DNA from 3 places in the Paenibacillus sp. 2KB_20 genome. Region 1 is predicted to be linked to each of the others. Evidence: riboswitches for the same ligand, from Rfam matches in the RefSeq annotation. Region 1 holds a riboswitch; each other region holds the start of a gene.

Region 1 (4,593 bases):
AGATGACGTGTTTGCTCTTCCTTTAACTGGTCATTGAAGTGGTTGTACTCCAGAACTTCTTCCTGTTTAAACCCGCAAGCCAAGAGGGAGTCCGCCCATTCTTCCCTCATCATGAGATTAGGAATTCCGAAGAATTCGAGCAGTTCCTGAAGTTTTGCCTCCGGCATGGGTTTATCAAGCAGCAATTCTCTGTCCTGCAGGACGCCCCCATGATCCAGAACGCGATAATATTCGGGCAGTGATTTCGTAGTATCCGTAAATACGGTAACGGATTCGGCCATGATTAGGTCGAATTGGTTGTCCTCGAAAGGCAATGCGCATACATCCGCTTGTTGGAACTGCACGTCGATTTCCATCGCTTCGGCTCTTGCACGGGCTTTTTTGATCATATTTTCGTTCAGGTCAATGGCTGTTACTTGATACCCCATCTCCGAAAGATGGCATGCAGTTCTGCCCGTTCCACACCCGACCTCCAAAATGCGGCTGCCCGGTTGAATGGGATAATTCTTCAGCATTCGGAGGGTTGCCTCGAATCCTCCCGGGTGGGCACTGCCCATACCTAATTTGGAGAGCATATGAATATAGTTCATCTCATCTATCCCTTCTTCCTTGTCATCAACATGAGGGTAATCGTTTATTTATTTACCATATGATTCAGGTACGTTTAGGGTTTTAGCTGAATTAGATATTTTGAGCCCTTTTTTCGGGAGGATCAGAATTATACTGGAGGAAACGTCATGAGGATGGAACCGGTAGAGGCAGCGGAACGCATCATACAATACGATTATCCCAACTGTTTGCTTGCTGTGCTTGGCGGCAGCGCGAGCAGAGGTGAACATAATGAACAATCCGATTTGGACCTCATAGTCATTGAACGGGATGGTCATGATTTCAGCAGGAAGACGATAGAGGCACATGGGTGGATCGCGGAAATATTTATATTGTCTTTATCCTCCTACCGCGAATATTTCGATGAGGGAGTGATCGCGGCGAATCCTTCATTGCAGCGGATGGTCGTAGAAGGGACGGTGCTGCACGCGCTGCCTGAGGGGGAAGAGGTGCAGGCGGAAGCCCGAAGCGACTTGAATTACGGACCCATGCCCTTGACGCTAACCGACATTAACGAATACCGTTATATGCTAACCGAGTACCTGCTGGATTTGCAGAGTCCCCGAAGGGATGCCGAAAAGTGGTTTACGGTGCACAAAATAGCGGCGATTCTCTGTGATTTTGTACTTAGGGTGAACCGGGAGTGGACGGGTGAAGGGAAAACGCTGTTCCGTCTGTTCAACCGCTATGACTCGATCTTGGGAGAACGATTGGAAGCAGCGCTCACGGCGATGTATCGCCAGGATGATCCTTCAGTTCTTATGGCATTCACCGAGGAAATGCTCCATCCGTACGGAGGCAAGCTTCTCATTGGTTATGAGGAATAGAATAAAAAGAGGGGTACATTAGCCGTGACACTAGCACGAGACGGGAAATACTATAATAGCGTGATTACATCACGTCATTCTTTAAATCCAGGAGGGGATCTTCATGAGCGGAGTATATGGCGGCGGTGGATGGAACAATTCAGTAGGAATTATTTTGGTTCTCTTTATCCTGCTCGTAATTATCTTGAGTGCTTGGGTTTAAACCGTCAAGATTCTTGGCAGTAGTGACAGGAAGCCCGGCGCTTGCCGGGCTTTTGTATGCCTCGATGAGGCTCAATTCGATGCGGCTTTGACCGAAGGGCTGTGTGCGGATACAACCGCAGTCATGACCAAATGGCTGCTGTCGGATTGAATCGCATGTAAAAAAGCCTCTTCAAGGGATCCAAACACCTGGGCCAGTGACCCATCCAATCGGCTGGCGTAATGAACGCTTCCGGCGAATGTCCCGGCTGCCTTCGTACGATTAACTTCACCGTAGATGACATCCATGTAGTCATCGGTACCCATGGGGTAAAGAGCGAATTGGCAAGCAGTCTCAATATCGGCATGTTCCCCGATGTCGTTGTTTAAGAGAGTCGAATCCTCGGTCATATATACATCGGCGTCCGTATCTCCGGGGCAACCGATGGAATAAGTACCATTAAAAACGGTATGCACGCCACTCGCTGCAGCATAGGCGAATATCGCCCTTGTCACATCAAAGACATGCTCTGCACGTCCACGAATACAGGTGCTCACATCATCTGTCTGAATCCATACCTTCCCCGTATCCACGGAATGTAGTGCGCCCATGATGACCTCCACAAACCGGTCCGTCATGGGAAATACCGAGAACCGGCACCCGACGATCCGACTGGTTCCGCACACAAGCTCATTCATTGTTATTTCCTCCCCATGATATAAGTCCACGCAAAAAAACCGCACCCCGTGAAGAAAGTGCAGTTATGCCTACGAAAAGAAATAAACATAAATGCTACACTTCCCCACGCTAGTATGACCTAGATCGGGTGTTAAGGGTTAACGGCAAACCGCCGTCTCTCAGCACATGGCACCCCTAGTACAGCCAACAACCTATGTAGTTGGTTATCGCAAGTTTGCCCGGAGCTTCTGTTATCTTAGAAGTTCGAGGGTTCTTACTTGACTAATTGTATCGCTTAGTGATCGGTTTTTCAATCTTTGCCCATTATAAAAGGACCGCCTATCCAAGTTGCGGGAACTTAGGGAGGCGGCCTTTTTTCATCTATTTAATTAGTTGTATACTTTTACGCGATCTTCAAGCGGTGCAAATTCTTTCTCGCCTGGTTCAGCAACCGGCTTACCGAAAGGCATTTGAGCAAGCAGCTTCCAGCTTTCCGGGATGTTCCATTCGGATTTTACTTTTTCGTCGATCAGCGGGTTGTAGTGCTGCAGGGATGCACCCAGACCTTCTGCTTCAAGGGATGTCCATACTACAAATTGCAGCATGCCGTTGGATTGGTTGGACCAAATCGGGAAGTTGTCGGCATAAGCGGCAAAGTTCTGTTGCAGCCCGGCAATGACGTTGTTGTCCTCGAAGAACAATACCGTACCGTAACCAGCGCGGAATGCACCCATTTTTTCGGCAGTGGATTTGAATGCTTCTTCATCGCCAACGACTTCCTTCAGGATGCCTTCCGTGATGTTCCACAGTTTATCATGCTGTTCGCCAAGCAATACAACGACGCGTGCACTTTGAGAGTTGAAAGAAGACGGGGTATACTTAACCGCTTCGTTTACGATTTCCTGAATACGCTCGTCCGAGATAACGGATTCTTTGCTAATCCCATAATAAGAACGGCGACTTTTGAGTGCAGTTGAAAAATCTTTAGACATTGAAAAAAAACCTCCTGGTGTAATCGAATTTGCATACGCCTGATAAGAAGATGTCCTTTACTTCAAGCAAATATGCATGTTGCTTATTTAGCAATATTTTTAATTATCATTCCATATTAACTTACGTTTAGTTAGGAATAATATTTATGTTAGTATATTAATATAACTTAGAGTAATTGTCAACGACTTTTGATTAAATATAATTTCCCTTATCTATTAAATATGAATTGAATCCGTTTGGCTTTTTGAGAAGCTTCATTATATGGAGGTTTAAACGAAAGGAGTGCTTCCTACCTGAGGATATTAGCTATGTCTTCTCGAAACTTCATATTATGAACAATTCATGAACAAAATATACAAGTATGAACAAATTAATTGATTTTGATTCTCAATTACACTTGTCGAGCCAGAATGAGGATGATATAATGCATATCAGAGCGCGATTGATAATCAATCTCAATGAGAATGGCGTTGGAAATTGCGAGATCCCGGATATTTTAGAGACATACGCATAGAAGGAAGAGCCATGAAGATTAGATACTTATTTGCAGCCGTTGTGGTACTCTCGATAATCTCATTATTTATTGGAGTTAAAGATATCTCTCCACTGCAACTGTTCTCGATGACAGAACAACAACAGCATATTATGCTTGTAAGCCGGATTCCTAGGCTTGTCAGTCTTATATTGGCGGGTGTCAGCATGAGTATCTGCGGATTGATCATGCAGCAGCTCAGCCGCAATAAGTTTGTATCGCCGACCACGGCAGGTACGATGGACTCTGCCAGACTGGGGATTTTGGTAGCCATGCTCGTCTTCACGACAAGCGGTCCGCTTATCAAAATGCTCGTGGCATTTGTATTCGCTCTGGCAGGAACCTTTATCTTCATGAAGATACTGGATCGGATTAAGTTCAAGGATGCGATCTTCATCCCGCTCGTAGGGCTGATGTTTGGTAATATCGTGAGTTCGATAGCCACCTTCTTTGCATACAAATATGATCTTATTCAGAATATGTCCGCATGGCTTCAGGGTGATTTTTCCATGATCATGAAGGGCCAGTATGAAATGCTCTATATTAGTATCCCGCTTTTGATTCTGGCGTATCTGTTCGCCAACAAGTTTACGGTGGCCGGAATGGGAGAGGAGTTTGCAACCAACCTGGGTCTTCACTACCGGAGAGTTGTGAATCTGGGATTGGTCATCGTGGCGCTGGTTACGGCATCTGTTGTGCTGACGGTCGGCGTGATTCCGTTTCTTGGTCTGATCATACCTAATATTGTCAGTTTGTACTTAGGAGACCACTTG
Region 2 (4,593 bases), on a different contig from region 1:
TTCTCTTAAAGCCTGCACCGCTTCGCTTTGCAGCAGCTCCGCTCCGCCCTTGGCAATCATCACGGGATCGACAACGACCTTCCCCCAGCCGAATGCCCGAATCCGGTCAGCAACCAGCCGAATGACCTCGGCGTTGAACAGCATGCCCGTCTTCAATGCATCTACTCCGAGGTCTGAGCCAACCGCTTCCATCTGCTCGGCTGCTGCCTCTGGGGGAAGCGGATATACGCCGTGAACCCCCAAGGTATTCTGCACCGTGATCGCGGTAATCGCCGACATGCCGTATACGCCGAGCTCCTGGAAGGTTTTCAGATCGGCCTGAATGCCGGCGCCGCCGCCGCTGTCGGACCCGGCAATCGTCAGTGCCCGGGGCACGCGAGTCTTGCTCATCGTGCGCCACCGGCGGCAGCCGTTCCCGCTTCCCGGACAGCGGCATATCCCGCCAACGAGCCTGGATGAAGTTTTGCCAGCTCATCCAGGAAAGCAATCTGGAAGCTTCCCGGTCCTTGGTCCGCCGTGCATTCCGCAGCTCTCGCCGCCGCGGCCCCGTAGAAGGCCAGACCCGCCGTACCCGCAAGCAGCAGGTCTGCTTCCACTGCCGCAAAGGCACCCAGCACCGAGGTCAGCAGGCACCCTGCGCCGGTGACCTTCGTGAGCAGAGCATTCCCGCCGGTTATGATACGCACTTCGGTTCCATCGGTAATCACGTCCTCTTCACCGGTAATGGCCATGATTGTGCCTAATTCGCGGGCAGCCCGCACAGCCAGCTCTAGATGATTGCTGCCTGCGCTATTGCCAGCGTCTACGCCTTTGATCTCGCGCGCCTCCCCGACAAGGTGAGCGACTTCAGCCGCATTCCCGCGCACGAGCGAAACCTTCACCTCGCTTAGGATCCGCAATGCCGACTCCGTCCGAAAACGGGTCGCTCCCGCACCGACCGGGTCCAGCAAGACCGGGACGCCATGTGCATTCGCCGATTGTCCGGTGATGATCATCGCATCCACCAGCTCGCGGTTCAGCGTGCCGATGTTCAGCACGAGCGCGCCCGCTATGGCGGCCATATCCGCCACTTCCTCCGGCGCGTAAGCCATGACCGGCGACGCGCCCAGCGCGTACAAGCCGTTAGCCGTAAAATTCGTAACCACCACGTTTGTCATATTGTGAACGAGGGGGCTCGTCTGCTGTACCTTCGTTAAAAGCGCCGAAACCTCTTTTTCCCATGCATGCATATGAATCGCCTCTCTTATCTATATTGGAATTTATGTGCTTATTATGACTCCTTACAGCACCGCAGCCTGCAGCGGCACCGGCCATTCCTCCTGCTTATATGCCATATCCCAGAACATATACTCCAGCTGGCAGCTCAGCATGAAATGCTCCTTCATCCGTTCCCGCTCGGCTGCCGTCGCGCGCTCTGCCCATTCATCGACACGTTTGCAGAACTTGGCTGTCGCGTCTTCCCCACGGTTGCCATAGAAATTAATCCAGTCATAGAACGGATGGGATTCATCCGGCTTCACTTCATCCAGCAGCTTGCAGCCAATCTCCAGGTACGTCCACGGGCAAGGAAGTAGTACGGCCATAATCTCGCCTAGACTGCCCTCGTGCGCCACTGTCAGCATATGACGGATATAATGATGCGCGGACGGAGCCAGTGGATACCCTTGAAGCTCTTCGTAGGTCACCCCCGCGGCTGCGCACAAATTCTGATGCGGGTGCACCTCGCTGTGCAGGATGAATGATATCTGTTCGTTAAAGGTGGCGATCTCTTCCCTGCTGGTCGATTTGGATATGGCGATTCCGTAGATCCGCATGTAGGCGTTCAAATACTCAAAATCCTGCTTCACATAGTGAATCAGCTGTTCCCGCGCCAGGTTCCCCCCGGCAATGCCTTTTACGAAGGGATGATCGAAGATTGCTTGAAAAATTCCTTCCGCCTGCTGACGGAGCTCTTGCGTGAAACTCATTGTTGTCCCACCTCCAACATATTGAAGAGCAGGAAGTCCATAAGACACGACTTTCCAGGCAACGCTAAAAAGCCGCCCCCGAAAACTGGAGCGGCTTCGTCAACAAGCCCGAGTGCGCCAAAAAACGCACCGAGACCTCATATACGAAGGCTCCACTTTCCTACGCTAGTACGAACTAGATCAGGTTCAAAGGGTCCAAGATATACTCTTGTCTCAGCCGCCAACGGCTCCCCTAGTGGACTTCCTATTCTTTTGTCTAATACTGTACATAGGTTTATGGATGCTGTCAAATGTTAACTGTTCGTGGGCGGAGCCCACGCTCGAACCCTCCCATACCCGGGTGATCATGATGTTTTTCGGTGGCTGAGGTTATTCGCAAAAAACGCCGGCGGCCGAAACTTGTCACGGGAACACTGACGTTTGGTTGTCATGTATTCCCCAACATAGTGAGTACATAAGAGTTATGCAAATAAATGAAGTTTAAAGGAGCGAGCGTATTTATGACGAACCCATCGAAAGCGGTTAAGCCCATTCCGGACGGCTACACCTCCGTGACACCATGGATCATCTCAAGAAACTCCGCAGCGCTGATCGATTTACTGCAGCGGGCTTTTCGAGCTGAAGAGTTAGCGCGCGTCTATGTTGGTGATGGTATCATCGGCCATGCCGAGGTCCGAATCGGGGATGCCGTCGTCATGATGTTTGACGCGAAACCGGAATGGCCGGATAGCCCGGCATACCTCCGTTTATATGTTGAGGATTGCGAAGATGTGTATCAGCAAGCGCTGGCCGCAGGAGCCGTCTCGGTGACGGAGCCAACGAGCTTGTTCTTCGGCGACAAGGTGGGACGGGTACGGGACCCGTTCGGCAACTTATGGTGGGTACAGACACGAATGGAGGACCTCACTCCGGAAGAAGTGGAACAGCGTGCCCAAGACCCGGAATACATCAAAGCGATGACCTATGTTGCCGGTGCGGAGATTGTGGTGAAGATTTCGTAAAATATGAAGTGAAGCAATAGCAGTATAACAGGAGGGCACGGATGGACTCGGTGTCTAGGGGTATGCATGGATGGCTCGGATTATAATCGATGTTGGGGCCGGCGGGAACTCAGAGTAGCTATGGTTTAGAGGTAGAAACCGGGGTAACACAGCGTGTATAGCTGAGGCTGCTGCTGGTATTGGTGCTACTGGTTCTTGGTGCTACTGCTGGTCTTGGCTACTGATGATCTACTGGACTTGGTACTACTCCTCGAGCGTAACGGACTGAGGATACGTTATTTGGCTGAGTAGGTGTGATTTTGGATAGTTATCGGACACCAGGTACGCTATTTATAAAATATGATGGCAAATGGGCCGGTAATTGTGGTAATAAGGGATCCTGTGTCCGTTAGATTTAAAAATCGGGGGCAATTTGAGAAATAAGGGATCTGGAGTCCGTTGATAGGTGGTCTTATCGCTACTGCTGGTCTGAGTGCTACTGCTGATCTTGGCTACTACTGATCTTGGTGCTACTACTGGTATTGGTGCTGCTGATGGCTTGGTGCTACTTGCTGGTCTTGTTACTACTGCTGGTCTTGGCGCTACTTGCTGGTCTTGGCTACTGATGATCTACTGGACTTGGTACTACTCCTCGAGCGTAACGGACTGAGGATACGTTATTTGGCTGAGAAGGTGTGATTTTGGATAGTTATCGGACACCAGGTACGTTATTCATAGAATATGATGGCAAATGGGCCGGTAATTGTGGTAAAAAGGGATCCTGTGTCCGTTAGATTTAAAAATCGGGGGCAATTTGAGAAATAAGGGATCTGGAGTCCGTTGACAGGTGGTCTTATCGCTACTGCTGGTCTGAGTGCTACTATTGATCTTGTTGCTACCTGCTGGCTTGGTGCTACTTGCTGGTTTTGGCTACTACTGATCTTGGTGCTACTACTGGTATTGGTGCTGCTGCTGATCTTGGTGCTACTTGCTGGTCTTGGCTACTGATGATCTACTGGACTTCGTGCTACTCCTTGAGCGTAATGGACTGAGGATACGTTATTTGGCTGAGTAGGTGCTATTTATGAGAGTTAACGGACACCAGGTACGTTATTCATTGAATATGATAGCAAATAGGCTGGTAATTATGGTAATAAGGGATTCTGTGTCCGTTAGATTTAAAAATCGGGGGCAATTTGAGAAATAAGGGATCCGGAGTCCGATAACAGTCAGGGGCAGCGGCACGAAGTAGGGGACTTGGTTAAGCTGTGCTGGCGTGCGGTGTGGCATACCTTATAGCGGCAGTACTGGCGATGCTGTGATGCTAAAAAAGGAGGCATCCCTCAAGATCTGAGATCTTTTGGGATGCCTCCTTTTTTAGCTTTCACTTAGCATCATCCGTTATACGATAATACTAGGCTGCAGCATTCATTACTGAATGCCGTAAAACTCCTGCAGCTGGTCAATCATCAGATTGGCCGCCAGGATGCCGCCTGCTGTATTCCAGATTGCATCATCCACTTTGTGGGCTTGGCCGTTCTTGACGACGTTCAGGTTTTTCCATAATGGATCGTTGATCCATTCCTGCTCGGTTTGGTTGGCGCCGCCATCCCCGGTTTCATAAGTGAAGTAGAAGAGTCTGTCGG
Region 3 (4,593 bases), on a different contig from region 1:
TCCGCCATCCAGATCAGCTCCTGATCATCGCCTGCTGGATGGATCATGACGGTGAATTCGTCTCCACCTAAACGGGAAACCAAAACTCCCTTGGATTCGAGTGATTGAAGCCGGTCTGCAACCTTTCGTATCAACAAATCGCCGGCACGGTGGCCGTATCGGTCATTGACTCGTTTGAAACGGTTCATATCCATATACAGCAAGCCTACACGGGAACCTGTGCGGTCCGCCTCCTTCAGCGAACTTGACAGCCTTGCATTAAAATAACGACGATTATACAGACCCGTAAGATCATCGCGATGTGCCAGGGATTCACTCTGTATCAGACTTTCATGCAGTCGATCCAACAAGCGGTCGTTCTCGAACTGGATCAAAATCTGCCGGAATAGGATCAGGATAACGCACAGGGAAAGGCCGGTAAACAGTCCAGTCCACCCTCCAAAATGCTGCGCCATAAGGGCAAACATCCCGCCGAGCACACTGTAGGGAAGCAGGTACCTTACGATCAGGTTTCCGGTTGAACGAGGCTCCCGCTCGCCAACAGATGGATTACGGGTATCAGGAGCGGAATGTCCGCCTGCGAAACTAATGAAAAATACCGATAACGTATAGAGTGGATACAGGTAAGAGCGAACCTCGATATCCAAAAGATCAACGAGATAGATGTACAGAACATCTCCGGCAATAAATGTACTTCCGCCAAGACATAACAGGATGGCCGCCCATTTCCTTAACTGTCCGGTATTAAAATACAACACCATTGTAAAAAAAATAAGTACCATTGCGCACAGTGGATACAGCATGTCCACCCAAAGGTTTCCCCATACTGTCTCATGGGCCAGACCCTGAAGCTCAGGCTTGATGAAATATTCCCATCCTACCGTCATGACCGCTATGCCAACAATCACGATATCCAGCATAAACCGCAGCCCCCGAAACGAACCCTGAACATGCCGGAATAAATAAATGAGAGAACTTGCGAACAGGATAAGTTCGAGCCCCCAGAACAAATGGGTTAGAACTGACAGGAAAGCGCTCTCTTTTCCAAACCAGATATTGCATGCGTGGAGGGTTCGGGCCACTGCCTCCCCCATCAATCCGAGACTCACAATAAGCCAAAACCTGCGAAGATGAACCTCATAACGCCGACGGATCCGCATTAAATAAACGGAAGCGGCTGCAGGAGAAATAATGACTAGTACACGCTGAAGCGATAAAGCATCAGGCATCCACAGAGCGATCATTATCTGAATGAATGCATATATTATGGCGAGTCGAATCCACAGATGATCTGCTGGAGTTGGACTCATAAGCATTCCTCCTCGGCCAAAAGGTAAGCTGGTTCACTTTAAGTGTGTTAGGTCTTTTGAATTAACATATCTATTTCTCATGATACTTTTTGCCCACCCAAAAGTAAAGATGAGGAAATGAAAGAAAAATCATCTTATTAGTCCGTGCACGAACAACATAACACCCACTTGACGTATAGGAATTATATGATAATATTTCAGTCATATCTTATATGAATCGGAAGGGGTGTTGAACCATGTCACAGAAACGATTGGATCATGTTGGTATTGTTGTCCGGGACCTTGAAGCTACAATCGCCTTCTATACATCCGTAGTTGGACTTGAATTGAAGGATCGCCTGACCCATACCAATGGCGTCATCCAGCTGGCGTTCCTAGGATTTAACGGCAGCAACGAGACGGAAGTCGAGCTTATTCAGGGATACAGCGACACGCTTCCTTCGGAAGGAACTGTACATCATTTTGCAGTCAGCACGGATAACATTGAAGAGGAATATGCCCGTGTGCAGGGACTTGACGTTCCTCACTTGGACGAGGAAATCATGACGCTTCCGAACGGGTACCGCTATTTCTTCGTGCACGGTCCCGAAGGAGAATGGATTGAGTTTTTCCAGCGCTAACCTCTGCGTAGAAGCCGTATTCAAATACTTTATCTTGTGAAAGGTTCATAGCATCAATTAATTCTCCCATTGCATTAGTGTTCTAACAAAGACCTGTCACGTTCGCGCCTCTTCGAACTAGACAGGTCTGCTGTGTTAGGACTATAATAGCGGATGTAATGATCGAAACTTCATAAATACCGGGGGAGCTGGAATTTGGCCGGCTGAGAGTGTATCCGATATGATACTGACCCTTACACCTGATCTGGGTAATGCCAGCGTAGGAAGCCCATGTTTGCGGCAGCTTTTATTTGCCGTGGTATACACTTACGCCGTCATGCGTCCTGATATCATCAGGGCGTTTTTTTTGTGGAGTTGCGAGGTAATAGAAAGAGAATTCAAAGGAGAGAAGAAACGATGAAGAAGGGAAGATGGATTCCGCTGCTTCTCGCTTGCGTCCTGCTGATGGTTGCGTCCGGATGCGGTACAAGCGGAGAGAACAAGAAGACAGGCGCCGCAGGTGAGGACAGTCAGACTTCCGGGAAGCTCCGTGACGTACAGCTGATGCTCGATTGGTCCGCCAATACGAATCACACCGGCCTGTATGCAGCGAAGGAGCTTGGGTATTATGAGGAAGAAGGGCTTAATGTCCAGATCGTCCAGCCGGGAGCAGGCGGAACGGACACGCTGGTCGCATCCGGCAATGTGCCGTTTGGCATCAGCTATCAGGAAGGCGTAACGCTGGCCAGAACCCAAGGATTACCGCTCGTTTCCATCGCAGCGATCATTCAGCATAATACATCCGGCTTTGCGGCTCCCAAGGATAAAGGCATCTTGAAGGCAGGCGATTTTGAAGGGAAATCCTATGGCGGCTGGGGCTCGCCTGTGGAGGAAGCGGTTATGAAGTCCATCATGGAGATCGATGGCGCCGATGTCAGCAAGGTGAATATGGTCAATATGGGCGATGCCGATTATTTTACGGCCGTCAAACGCGACATTGATTTTGCTTGGATTTTCTATGCTTGGACGGGTATTGAAGCCGAGCTTCGCAATGAGCCGCTTGACATGATTTATGTGAAGGACTACTCCAAGCAGCTTGATTATTACACACCGGTGATCGTAACGAACGAGAAGCAGATCCAGGAAGACCCTGAGCTTGTCAAAGCGTTCATGCGGGCGACTTCAAAAGGATACGACTATGCGATTCAACATCCCGAAGATGCGGCAGCCCTGCTGACGAAGGCTGTTCCCGACCTGGATGCCGAACTGGTTCTAGCTAGCCAGAAATGGCTGAGCCCCCGTTATCAGGATGATGCATCCCGCTGGGGCGAACAGAAAGCCGAAGTATGGTCGGGGTACGCAGACTGGATGTTTGAGCGCAAGCTGCTGGAGAAGGAACTTGACGCTGACAGCGCATTTACCAATGAATTTTTACCGGAGAAGCCATAAGGTTATTTCTATATAAAAGAAGAGAGACGGCCTTTGCAGCAGGCCGCCTCTCTTCCATTACAATACAGCTTGCACGAAAGGATGAGTTTATATGGCGAATACTCTCTTGAGCATTCAAGTAATACCGAGAACGCCAAACGGGACCGACAGCATCCCTTATGTAGATGAAGCGATCAAGGTTATTCAGGAATCAGGCGTGAAATACGAGGTTCATGCACTCGAAACGACCATGGAGGGAGAGCTCTCCAAGCTGCTCAAGATCGTTGAGCGCATGCACGAGGCGCTGGTGAATGCGGGCAGTCCCAGCATCATATCCCAGGTCAAAATCGCGCATCATCCAAGCGGCATCAGTATGGATAAGCTGACTGAGAAATACCGTCCATGAGAAGCTGGTGGAGTTCTGTTTGGCCGCCCGTTGTGGCGGTTCTCTTCTTTTTGCTGGTATGGCAGGCGGCAGTATCCGTGTTCGACATTGAACCCTTTATTTTGCCTGCACCGACGGCCATCGGGCATGAGGCCGTTACCGGAGCTTCCGGCCTCTTCCAGCATACAGCGGCCACCCTGCAATTAACCCTGATCGGCTTTATAATCGGTACGGCAATCGGTCTAATCATCTCGCTGGCACTGCACATGGTGCCTTTTCTCAAAACCGCCCTTTATCCGCTTCTTATTCTTAGCCAAAATGTGCCGACAATCGCCCTAGCCCCGCTTCTCATGATTTGGTTCGGCTTCGGCATGCTGCCCAAGGTTATCGTGATTACGCTGGTCTGCTTCTTCCCTGTCGCTGTTGCGGCCCTGGATGGACTCGCACGTACCGACCGCACCATGATGAATTATATGCAGATGGCGGGGGCTACCTCGTGGCAAATTTTCACCAAGCTGGAGCTGCCGCATGCCCTTCCCTCCATCTTCTCCGGGATTCGAATTGCGGCCACCTATTCGGTCATGGGGGCGGTTATCGGGGAATGGATCGGCTCGGACCGGGGAATCGGCTACTACATGATGCTGCAAAAATCCGGCTACCGCACGGATCGGGTATTTGTTGCCATCCTGGTCATCGTCTTGCTCAGCCTGCTGATGGTGCTGCTGATCACCCTGCTGGAGAAACGGCTCATTCGCTGGAATCGAAAAGGTTGAGCCCCCTGTGAATAGACATTTCGAATCTTATATGAAAGGAGGCCATTTATCGATATGACACATCAAATCCCCCTGCCGCTCCAGGACGGGGCTGACCC

The links. Region 1 has a riboswitch for thiamine pyrophosphate ahead of AB4124_RS19755 (YkoF family thiamine/hydroxymethylpyrimidine-binding protein). Riboswitches for the same ligand answer to the same signal wherever they lie in the genome.
Region 2: another riboswitch for thiamine pyrophosphate. It lies ahead of tenA (thiaminase II); the one in region 1 lies ahead of AB4124_RS19755 (YkoF family thiamine/hydroxymethylpyrimidine-binding protein).
Region 3: another riboswitch for thiamine pyrophosphate. It lies ahead of AB4124_RS06610 (ABC transporter substrate-binding protein); the one in region 1 lies ahead of AB4124_RS19755 (YkoF family thiamine/hydroxymethylpyrimidine-binding protein).

The regions. Positions count from the first base shown of each region.
Region 1 is NZ_JBFRHH010000007.1:187,177-191,769, forward strand. It holds gene AB4124_RS19740 (class I SAM-dependent methyltransferase) at 1-590, opposite strand, end outside; gene AB4124_RS19745 (nucleotidyltransferase domain-containing protein) at 738-1,436, shown strand; gene AB4124_RS19750 (sporulation protein YjcZ) at 1,540-1,638, shown strand; gene AB4124_RS19755 (YkoF family thiamine/hydroxymethylpyrimidine-binding protein) at 1,710-2,315, opposite strand; TPP riboswitch at 2,400-2,502, opposite strand; gene AB4124_RS19760 (nitroreductase family protein) at 2,685-3,287, opposite strand; gene AB4124_RS19765 (ABC transporter permease) at 3,814-4,593, shown strand, end outside.
Region 2 is NZ_JBFRHH010000005.1:342,376-346,968, forward strand. It holds gene thiD (bifunctional hydroxymethylpyrimidine kinase/phosphomethylpyrimidine kinase) at 1-390, opposite strand, end outside; gene thiM (hydroxyethylthiazole kinase) at 387-1,229, opposite strand; gene tenA (thiaminase II) at 1,281-1,967, opposite strand; TPP riboswitch at 2,108-2,211, opposite strand; gene AB4124_RS16105 (VOC family protein) at 2,468-2,968, shown strand; gene AB4124_RS16110 (ABC transporter substrate-binding protein) at 4,379-4,593, opposite strand, start outside.
Region 3 is NZ_JBFRHH010000002.1:159,767-164,359, forward strand. It holds gene AB4124_RS06600 (diguanylate cyclase domain-containing protein) at 1-1,310, opposite strand, end outside; gene AB4124_RS06605 (VOC family protein) at 1,547-1,930, shown strand; TPP riboswitch at 2,102-2,213, shown strand; gene AB4124_RS06610 (ABC transporter substrate-binding protein) at 2,327-3,358, shown strand; gene AB4124_RS06615 (MTH1187 family thiamine-binding protein) at 3,450-3,743, shown strand; gene AB4124_RS06620 (ABC transporter permease) at 3,740-4,495, shown strand; gene AB4124_RS06625 (ABC transporter ATP-binding protein) at 4,550-4,593, shown strand, end outside.